Regions from separate parts of the Brevibacillus agri genome, predicted to be linked through region 2. Evidence: predicted binding sites of a transcription regulator. Region 2 holds the regulator's gene; the other holds the start of a gene.
What was found. Region 2 encodes Rex, which represses fermentation and respiration genes when NADH is low (regulators of the CRP and FNR family bind a similar motif). Its sites were predicted from a motif close to TTGTGAAATATTTCACAA; they were not measured.
Positions count from the first base shown of each region.

Region 1: BA6348_RS19725 (DUF1641 domain-containing protein) is a predicted target of Rex. The motif match lies at 1,874-1,891, and genes of this name have one in related genera.

Region 1 covers NZ_CP026363.1:4,005,948-4,010,367, reverse strand. Annotated here, with positions in the region: gene obgE (GTPase ObgE) at 1-1,028, shown strand, start outside; gene BA6348_RS19730 (PilZ domain-containing protein) at 1,038-1,703, shown strand; gene BA6348_RS19725 (DUF1641 domain-containing protein) at 1,996-2,445, shown strand; gene BA6348_RS19720 (NAD(P)/FAD-dependent oxidoreductase) at 2,485-3,663, shown strand; gene BA6348_RS26855 (hypothetical protein) at 3,754-3,906, opposite strand; gene BA6348_RS19715 (ACT domain-containing protein) at 4,092-4,420, shown strand, end outside.
Region 2 covers NZ_CP026363.1:3,390,299-3,394,718, reverse strand. Annotated here, with positions in the region: gene dinG (ATP-dependent DNA helicase DinG) at 1-321, shown strand, start outside; gene BA6348_RS16565 (ComEC/Rec2 family competence protein) at 363-1,253, shown strand; gene BA6348_RS16560 (redox-sensing transcriptional repressor Rex) at 1,268-1,891, shown strand; gene BA6348_RS16555 (amidohydrolase) at 1,907-3,211, shown strand; gene BA6348_RS16550 (hypothetical protein) at 3,586-4,281, shown strand; gene BA6348_RS16545 (cell wall elongation regulator TseB-like domain-containing protein) at 4,312-4,420, shown strand, end outside.

The DNA.
Region 1 (4,420 bases), 620 kb from region 2:
ACATGATCGTCCGCGTACCGCCGGGCACGACCGTCATTGATGACGACACAAAAGAAGTCATTGCCGATCTGGTGGAGCACGGCCAGCGCGCTGTGATCGCCAAAGGCGGACGTGGCGGACGGGGGAACATCCGTTTTGCCAATTCGTCCAATCCCGCCCCACATATTTCGGAGAACGGAGAACCGGGCCAGGAGCGCTACATCGTCATGGAGCTGAAGCTGATTGCGGATGTCGGTCTGGTTGGCTATCCGAGCGTCGGAAAATCGACACTGCTCTCCAGTGTGACTGCGGCGAAGCCAAAGATCGCAGCGTACCATTTTACGACGTTGACGCCGAATCTGGGTGTCGTGGATTTGGGCGAGCAGAGCTTTGTCATGGCTGACTTGCCGGGGCTGATTGAAGGCGCGCACGAAGGTGTGGGGCTTGGCCACCAATTCCTGCGCCACGTGGAGCGCACCCGCCTGATTGTTCACGTCATCGACATGGCAGGGGTGGATGGACGCGATCCTTACGAAGATTACTTGCAGATTAACCGCGAGCTGAAGCTCTACAACCTGAAGCTTGAGGAGCGTCCGCAAATTATCGCGGCCAACAAGATGGACGTGCCGGAAGCGGCGGAAAACTTGCGACGCTTCAAGGAAAAAGTGCCGGATGTCAACGTGTTTGAGATTTCGGCAGCGACCAGACAAGGCGTCCAGGAATTGATGTACGCGATAGGCGACATGCTCTCGACGATTCCGGACAAGCCGACGGTCGAGGAAGTTGTAGAAGTGGAAGAGCGCGTGGTGTTCCGGGCGGAAAAAGAGCCGGAGCCATTCGAGATTACCCGCGACAACGATGTGTTCGTGGTCAGCGGCGAGAAAATCGAGAAGCTGGTGCGCATGACGAACCTCAACAGCTATGACGCCGCTCAGCGCTTCGCAAGACAGATGCGCAGCATGGGCGTGGACGAGGCATTGCGCAAGCACGGCGCAAAAGACGGGGATACCGTTCGGATTGGCAAATTAGAGTTTGACTTTGTGGAGTGACAAACAAAAATGATTGATATCCCATCCCTTACCCCTTTCATGGCGGACAAACGCCTCCAACGCGGTGCTTCTTTGCCGATGATGATCTCAAGACAGGTCAAAGCGCCCATTCAAGTAATGGTAGAGCATGTCAAAAGCAGTTATCTCGTTGTCTCTCTTGAGATGAAGGCCGAAGCAAGGACCGAACTGCTCGGATCAACGGTACGTGTTCGGTGGGAATCGGATGCGGCTATTAACACGATTGATCTGGAAGTCATTTCAGAAGAAACGGTCTGGCCAATCAAGCTGTTGGCGATGGTTCCGGTCAGCGTCGGCGTCGAGATTGTGGCAGGCCGCAAGCAGGAGCCCATCTCCCCGGGAATCGACATCCGCGTCCCGTACAAGGTGATGGGGGCAAGGCCGATCGAGGAAAAAGGAGAGGCTGTGCTGCTGAAGCTTTCCCCCACACGGCTTATTCTCGGCACAGAAGGCTACGTGGCAAAGGGAGAGTTTCTCCACCTCTCGTTCACAGTTCCGTCGACTGGCCAGGAAATCGTCATGATGGCAAAAATCGTGGAGAAAACTTTCGACGACAAGCAAACCGTGATCGAGTTGATTTTTACGGATATCAATGAAAAGCATCACCAACTCATCAAAGATTACTATAAAAAACTCACGTCTGCCGCTTCTTCCTGAGGAAGCGGTTTTTTTTCCTTTGCTGTTCCCGCGAAGAAGGTATATAGTAGAGTACATAGAGTTCTGAATCGAGCCTGTTCACCTGGTGGATTTGTTTTGTACGCTTTCCTGAATATCACTTTGTGAAATCTTGCACTTTTGATTATTCTACGCTGTTGTGTTGCTTCAGTTTGTGAAAAATATTACAAGCACATAGGCTTTTCGGTATTTTGGGAGAATGGCGGCCGTTACTCGTATGAACAGGCATCGAGAAAGAAGGCCTCTATTCCAAAGCAAAGGAGGACGTTTTTCTATGTCTCAAACAACCACGCAACAAGCTCAGGCGGAAGTAGCAAGCACCGCTACCCTGGCACCTGAGCAGCAAATGGATGTACTCGATCAGTTGATGAAGCCAGAAATTCAAGAATCCCTGAATGTGTTGGTGGCAAACTTGCCGAAGCTGGCCGAGATGACAACCATCCTCACCAAAACGTACGACCTGGTACAAACCGTAGCCAACGACCAAGTGCTCATCGAAGACATCAAGGGCGGCGTGGAAGAGTTCGTCAAGCCGATCTCTGACAAGGCAAAAGGCATCGCACAAGCGGCGATCGAAGCAAACGACCGCGCGCACGCGGAGGAATCCACTATCGGTTTGTTTGGCATGCTCAAAATGCTGAAAGACCCGCAAGTACAAAAAACATTGCGTTTCGCCCAGGCATTCCTGGAAGTTTTGGCAGAGCGCCAGCAGCAAAAACGCTAATTACGATAACCTACGAGAGACAAGGACGGAGGATTGGGCATGGCGAAGCATATTCTCATTTTGGGCGGCGGCTACGGCGGATTGCTGTCCGCTTTGACTGCACGTAAACACATGACGGCTGAAGAAGCGACGATCACGGTTGTGAACCGTTTCCCTACGCACCAAATCATCACGGAGCTGCACCGCTTGGCAGTAGGAAACCTGTCTGAGCAAAACGTGGCGCTGCCACTGGAAAGACTGCTGCGCGGCAAAGATATCAACCTCGTGATTGATACTGTGGAAAAAATCGGCCTCGAATCGCAGCGTGTGACGCTGGCGAGCGGCGAGTCTATCAAATACGATGCACTGGTAATCGCGCTGGGCAGCGAGACGGCATTCTTCGGCATTCCTGGCCTGCAAGAGTACAGCTTCACGCTGAAATCGGTAGAGGAAGCAAACCGTCTGCGCGCGCACCTCGAAGAGCGCGTAGCAGAGTACAGCAAGAGCAAAAACAAGGCAGATGCCACCTTCGTGGTTGGCGGTGGCGGCCTGACCGGGATCGAGCTGGTTGGCGAGTTCGCCGACATGCTGCCGAACCTGTGCCGCAAATACGGCGTAGATTTTGCAGACCTGTCCATCTACTGTGTAGAAGCAGGACCATCCATCCTCGCAGGCTTTGCCCCTGACCTGGTAGAGCGTGCGAAAACAAGCCTGGAAAAACGCGGCGTTCAGTTCCTGACGGGCGTTCCGGTAACTGAAATGAAAGAAACGACGGTATGCTTAAAAGACGGCAACACCATCGAAACCAAAACAATGGTTTGGACAGGCGGCGTGCAAGGCAATCGCGTAGTGGCGGAGTGCGGCATTGAAGTAAATCGCGGCCGTGCAACCGTTACCGAATACTTGCAATCCACTTCTCACCCAGAAGTATTCCTCGCAGGCGACAGCGCGGTCGTGATGGGACCAGAAGGCCGTCCATACCCGCCGACTGCGCAACTGGCATGGCAAATGGGCGAAGTGGTGGGCTACAACCTGTTCGCGCACTTCAACGGCTCCAAAATGGACACGTTCAAGCCGGTATTCTCCGGTACGCTGGGCAGCCTGGGCCGCAAAGACGCCATCGGCACCATCGGCGCAAGCCAACTGAAGCTGAAAGGCTTGCCAGCTACCTTGATGAAGGAAGCGAGCAACGTGCGCTACCTGACTCATATCAACGGCCTGTCCTCGCTGGCCTACTAATTCATACGAGTAACACGCACAAAACCCGGGATCTGGCATCCCGGGTTTTTCCTATTTCAGCGAGCAAAGGTGCAGATCACTCTGGCGGACTTATTTGTTGCCGCTCGGATCTTCGACGATGTTCGGGGATTGCGCCATTTTTTTGCCGCGCAGATCAGCGCCAAACTGATCCAGGCTGCTCGGCTTCCCGGCCGGGTGATTGTTGCGGCGCTCTGATTTGTCCGACTTTCCGCGTCCTGCCATCTGTCTTTCACCTCCTCTTCCTCAACCGCTTTTAGTTTGCGCGAAGCGCGCCAAGCTCATGTAACCCGAGTGAACCGAATCAGGTTGGGTGAAAAAAATTGGCGTTCAAGGATTGTCACAGCGGACGGTATCCGTTATAATGTCCTCTATGAAGAAACAACTGTTTTTCTCAGGAGGACACGACGGTGAAACGGGAAGAGAAGTTCTACTTGATACGATCTGACATCTTACCAGAATCTATCGTGAAGACGATCGAAGCGAAAAAGATGCTGGAATCCGGCGAAGTGGACACCGTGAATGAGGCAGTGGAGCGGGTGGGACTGAGCCGAAGTGCTTTTTACAAATACAAGGACGGTATCTTTCCCTTCAATGCCATGATGAGCGAAAAGATCATGACGATCACGTTTTCGCTGGAGCACATGTCCGGTTATTTGTCCAAGGTGCTCACGTACGTAGCAGAACAAGGCGGGAACGTGCTGACGATCAACCAGACGATTCCGCTGCAAGGGATTGC
Region 2 (4,420 bases):
GTACGGCTGCCGTTTACGCCGCCGAATCACCCTGTCTACCAGGGACGCGCCGAATCGCTCAAGGCCGAGGGGAAAAACGCGTTTATGTCGCTGTCGCTGCCGCAGGCTGTCATTTTGTTCAAGCAAGGGGTCGGAAGGTTGATCCGTCACCATTTGGACCGCGGCGTCGTGGTCGTGTTCGATACGCGTGTCGTCGAATCGCGCTACGGCCGTTCGTTTTTGCAATCGCTCCCGCCGTTCCAGGTCGAAACCGGCTCCTGGGCGACGCTGCGTGAGCGGATTGCGCCGTTCCTTAGTATGCAATCCTTGTCAGATTCATAAAATGAAGCAATAGTCTAGCAGGGATTTAGGTGATAAAATAAATGTTATGGAAAAAAAAGCGGGCCTGGCTGTTGCTCGTCACGTGTGTGGCTTTGCTGTGCTCGTGCTCGATCGACAACCATTTGCAGGAAGCCGTGAAGGTAGACGACCCGTTTGCTACCGAGCGCGTGGAGGAGTTTACGGGTCTTGTCATTACGTATTGGGCGCTTCCTCATGGCGAAAGCACGCTGGTGCGGATGCCGGGCGGAAAAACGATGCTGATTGATACAGGCAGCGCGGAGGATTGGAGCACGTTGTCCGCGCATCTGTCTGCCGCGAAGGTGACGCGCCTCGACTATCTCGTTTTGACGAACGATCAGCCCGAGTATGCAGGAGGATACCCTTTTTTAAGCCAGCAAATCATCATCGACTCGGTCATTTTGCCCAAGCTGATTTCGCCCTCGATCCGCCAGTTCGTCCCGCTCCACAAGGTTCCGAAGCAGAAAGAGCTGGAGGAAAATCAGGAGCTCATTCTCGATACCGACGTCACGCTGGAGGCTTTGTTGCCGAGCGAACCGCTGTTTTTGTCTCCGCAAAACAATTCGCTCGTCTTTTTGCTCAAGCACGGCCAATTGCGGTTTTTGTTTGCGAGCGGGATCAACGAAAAAGCCGAGGAACGCCTGATTGAGCGCCATCCGGACCAGCTCAAGGCGGAAGTGCTCAAGGTCGGCGACCAGGGGAGCAATCAAGGCACCTCTCAGCCGTTTCTGACGCGGGTCGACCCCCAGATTGCGGTCATCCAGACAGGCAAGGAGCGCAGCGAGGTCGGCCAGTCCGAGGTGCTGGAGCGGTTGGGCGAATCGTGGGCGGAGACGTATGTAACAGGCAGGGACGGCTCGATCGTCATTTTGTCCAATGGGAAAGATTACAGGGTATTCAAGCAAAAGAAATAGGGGGAAGACCGAACGTGGCTAAACACGAAAAGATTTCGGAAGCGGTCGTCCGCCGTTTGCCGATTTATCTGCGTTACCTCAGCTATTTGCAGCAAAACGAGGTGACCACTGTTTCCTCCCAGCAAATGGGCAAAAATTTGGATGTGAATCCAGCCCAAATCCGAAAAGACCTGGCTACCTTCGGCGATTTCGGGAAAAAAGGGATTGGCTACGACGTCAATTACCTGGTGGAAAAAATACGGCAGATTTTGAAGCTGACAGAGGAAGTTCGCGTCGCTCTGGTAGGAGCAGGCCATTTGGGGCATGCGATCAGCAACTACAACGCTTATTTAAAAGATAACATGCGGATTGCGGCCATTTTTGACAACGATCCCGGCAAGCTGGGAAAAGTAGTGGCGGGTATCCCGATCCAGCCCTTGCACGAGCTGGCGGACACGATCGCAGCAAAAGAGATCAAGTTGGCGATCATTACCGTCCCTGCGCCGGCAGCGCAATCCGTATGTGATCTGTTGATTCAAGCGGGTATCAAGGGAATCTTGAATTTTGCTCCTACGACAATTCGCGCGAAAAAAGATGTGCGCATTCACTATGCGGATGTGACATCCAATTTGCAGAGCCTGGCCTATTACTTAACGTAAGAATGGAGTGTAACCATGAAAAAAACTATCCTCATCCACGCAACAGTGATTACGGTAAACGAGCAAAATGAAGTGATCCACGACGGAGCGGTCGCTTTCGAGGGCGACAAGATCACGTATGTAGGACCGACGCCTGAGGATCTTTCCGACGCCGGCTACGATGAAGTCATCGACCAAAAAGGCGACTTCATCCTGCCAGGTCTGATTAACACGCACGGACACGCGGGCATGTCGCTTCTGCGCGGCTATGCCGACGATTTGCCGCTGCAGCAGTGGCTGGAAGAAAAAATGTGGCCGCTGGAAGCGCAATTTACCGCCGATTCCGTCAAATGGGGCACGCAACTGTCGCTGATCGAAATGATCCGCACAGGGACCACTACGTTCGTGGATATGTACGATCACATGGATGAGGTAGCCAAGGCTGTCGAGGCGTCCGGCATGCGCGCTCGCCTGTGCCGCGGCATGATCGGCCTGTGCTCCGAGGAAGAGCGACAAACCAAGCTGCGCGACGCGACTGCGTTTGCCAAAGAATGGCACAACCAGGCAGACGGCCGCATCACCGTCATGATGGCGCCGCATGCGCCGTACACGTGCTCGCCTGCGTTCATTACGCAAATTATCGAAAAAGCGGACGAGCTGTCCTTGCCGCTACACATTCATATGTCCGAAACTGCCTGGGAAGTCGGGCAAAACGAGAAAGACTACGGCCTGCGTCCAGTCGCTCACCTGGAGAAGCTTGGCATGTTCAACCGTCCTACGCTGGTTGCGCACGCCGTACATTTGACGGATGAAGAGATTGACATTTTGGCAAACTATCAAGTGAAAGTTTCCCATAACGTCGTGAGCAACCTGAAACTGGCGAGCGGGGTTGCGCCTGTGCCAAAAATGCTGGCAAAAGGCGTGAGCGTCTCGCTTGGCACAGACAGCTCGGCGAGCAACAACAACCTCAACCTGTTTGAAGAACTGAAGCTCGCGGCGATTTTGCACAAAGGTGTAAACAACGATCCGGTTGCGGTGCCAGCCGAGGAAGCGCTGCGCATGGCGACACGCTACGGCGCAGACGGCGTATTCCAGGCGGACACGCTCGGCAGCATCGAGGTAGGCAAGCAGGCTGACCTGATCGTTCTCGACAGCCATCAAGCCCATTTCCACCCGGCGCATGAGCCGATTTCCCATGTCGTCTATGCCGCAAATGGCCGCGACGTCAAAGATACGATTGTTGCGGGCAAATTTTTGATGCGCAACCACAAGCTGCTCACGATTGACGAGGAGCGGGCGATTTACGAAGCGAACCGCGTGTTCCAGCAGTTGAAACGGTAAAAGGCTCCTGTCTGGTGTGGGACAGGAGTAAGGGAGTGTAGGTGTAGGTAGGGGAATATGGGTACTACATGCCGTGCTCATTTTCGCCACAGCTCTGTCAGGGGATGATGGCGAAAATGCAGTGTGGGTGTGTGCGACAGTTGACGCAATGGAGAAGACAATCCAGCCCAGGAGACGCGGTATTCCTGTAGCAAAAACCCAAGTATGTCAGGAGATGCGTTTTGTTGCGGTGACTTCACGCGCTCACCTCCTTGCGGGTGTATAAGTAGTATGACCGCCCGGCCCCGAGCTATGATTAGCAACTTTTCCGTGTCGTTCTAAAACCTTCCCGTATAGCATAGGCTAGAGACAAAAATGGGACAGGGGGGACGGAGATGTACATCCGGCCCAAAAAGCTGTGGTGGCTTTTCCCGATCTTTCTCGGTCTGTTTGGTCTGGGGATGGCGCTCGGTTCTGCAGGTGAATGGATTCATTCGGCTGCCGGGACAGGGGGCGATCAGGTGTCGGCAGCCAAACAGGAGCCGTATTCGGTGCCGCAGTTGCTTGCGCAATTGACACAGGACGAAGAGCGGGCGTTTCTCGTTTACATGCACGACCAGGCATTGAACGGGCGCTATGTACGCGAGACGTTCAGTCTCGACGGGGAAATCGGGGGGCACAAGCTGGCCATCAGCCGTAACCACGAGCAGCCGGTTTCCGTAAGAATAGACGGACAGGTGCAGGATCACGCTGCCTTGCCCTACGCTTTGTTTACGCCGTATGAACATGCGACGCTGTTGAAAAGTGTGCTGCCATCCGTCTCGCCCCAGCCGATTGCGGATACGTCGGGCAGCGACTGGAGCGGCTATCGCCTGGCGGTGCCGCCGGAAAAGGTGACGTCGCTGCTTTCGATGTGGCTCGGACCGTCTTTTCCGATCGCTGACATCACGCCTGAGCTGGCGCGCGGGATCAGCATCGAGTACCAGCTATGGTATGAGCCGGATACAGGCACGCTTCGCCAGTTGGAGCTGGAAATGCAAATCAGGACGGCGGCTGGCGTCAGACAGGACCAGCTTCGCTTCCGTTTGTAATGTCAACCGCATAAAGGAGTTAACGGGAACGTGCTAGTGAGAATCATTGTGGGAGCGATCATCGCGCTTTTGGTGACAGGAGCGGGATTCGCCTATCATCTGACTGCTTCCGTAGCAGGAGAGCGCAACCAGTTCGAGG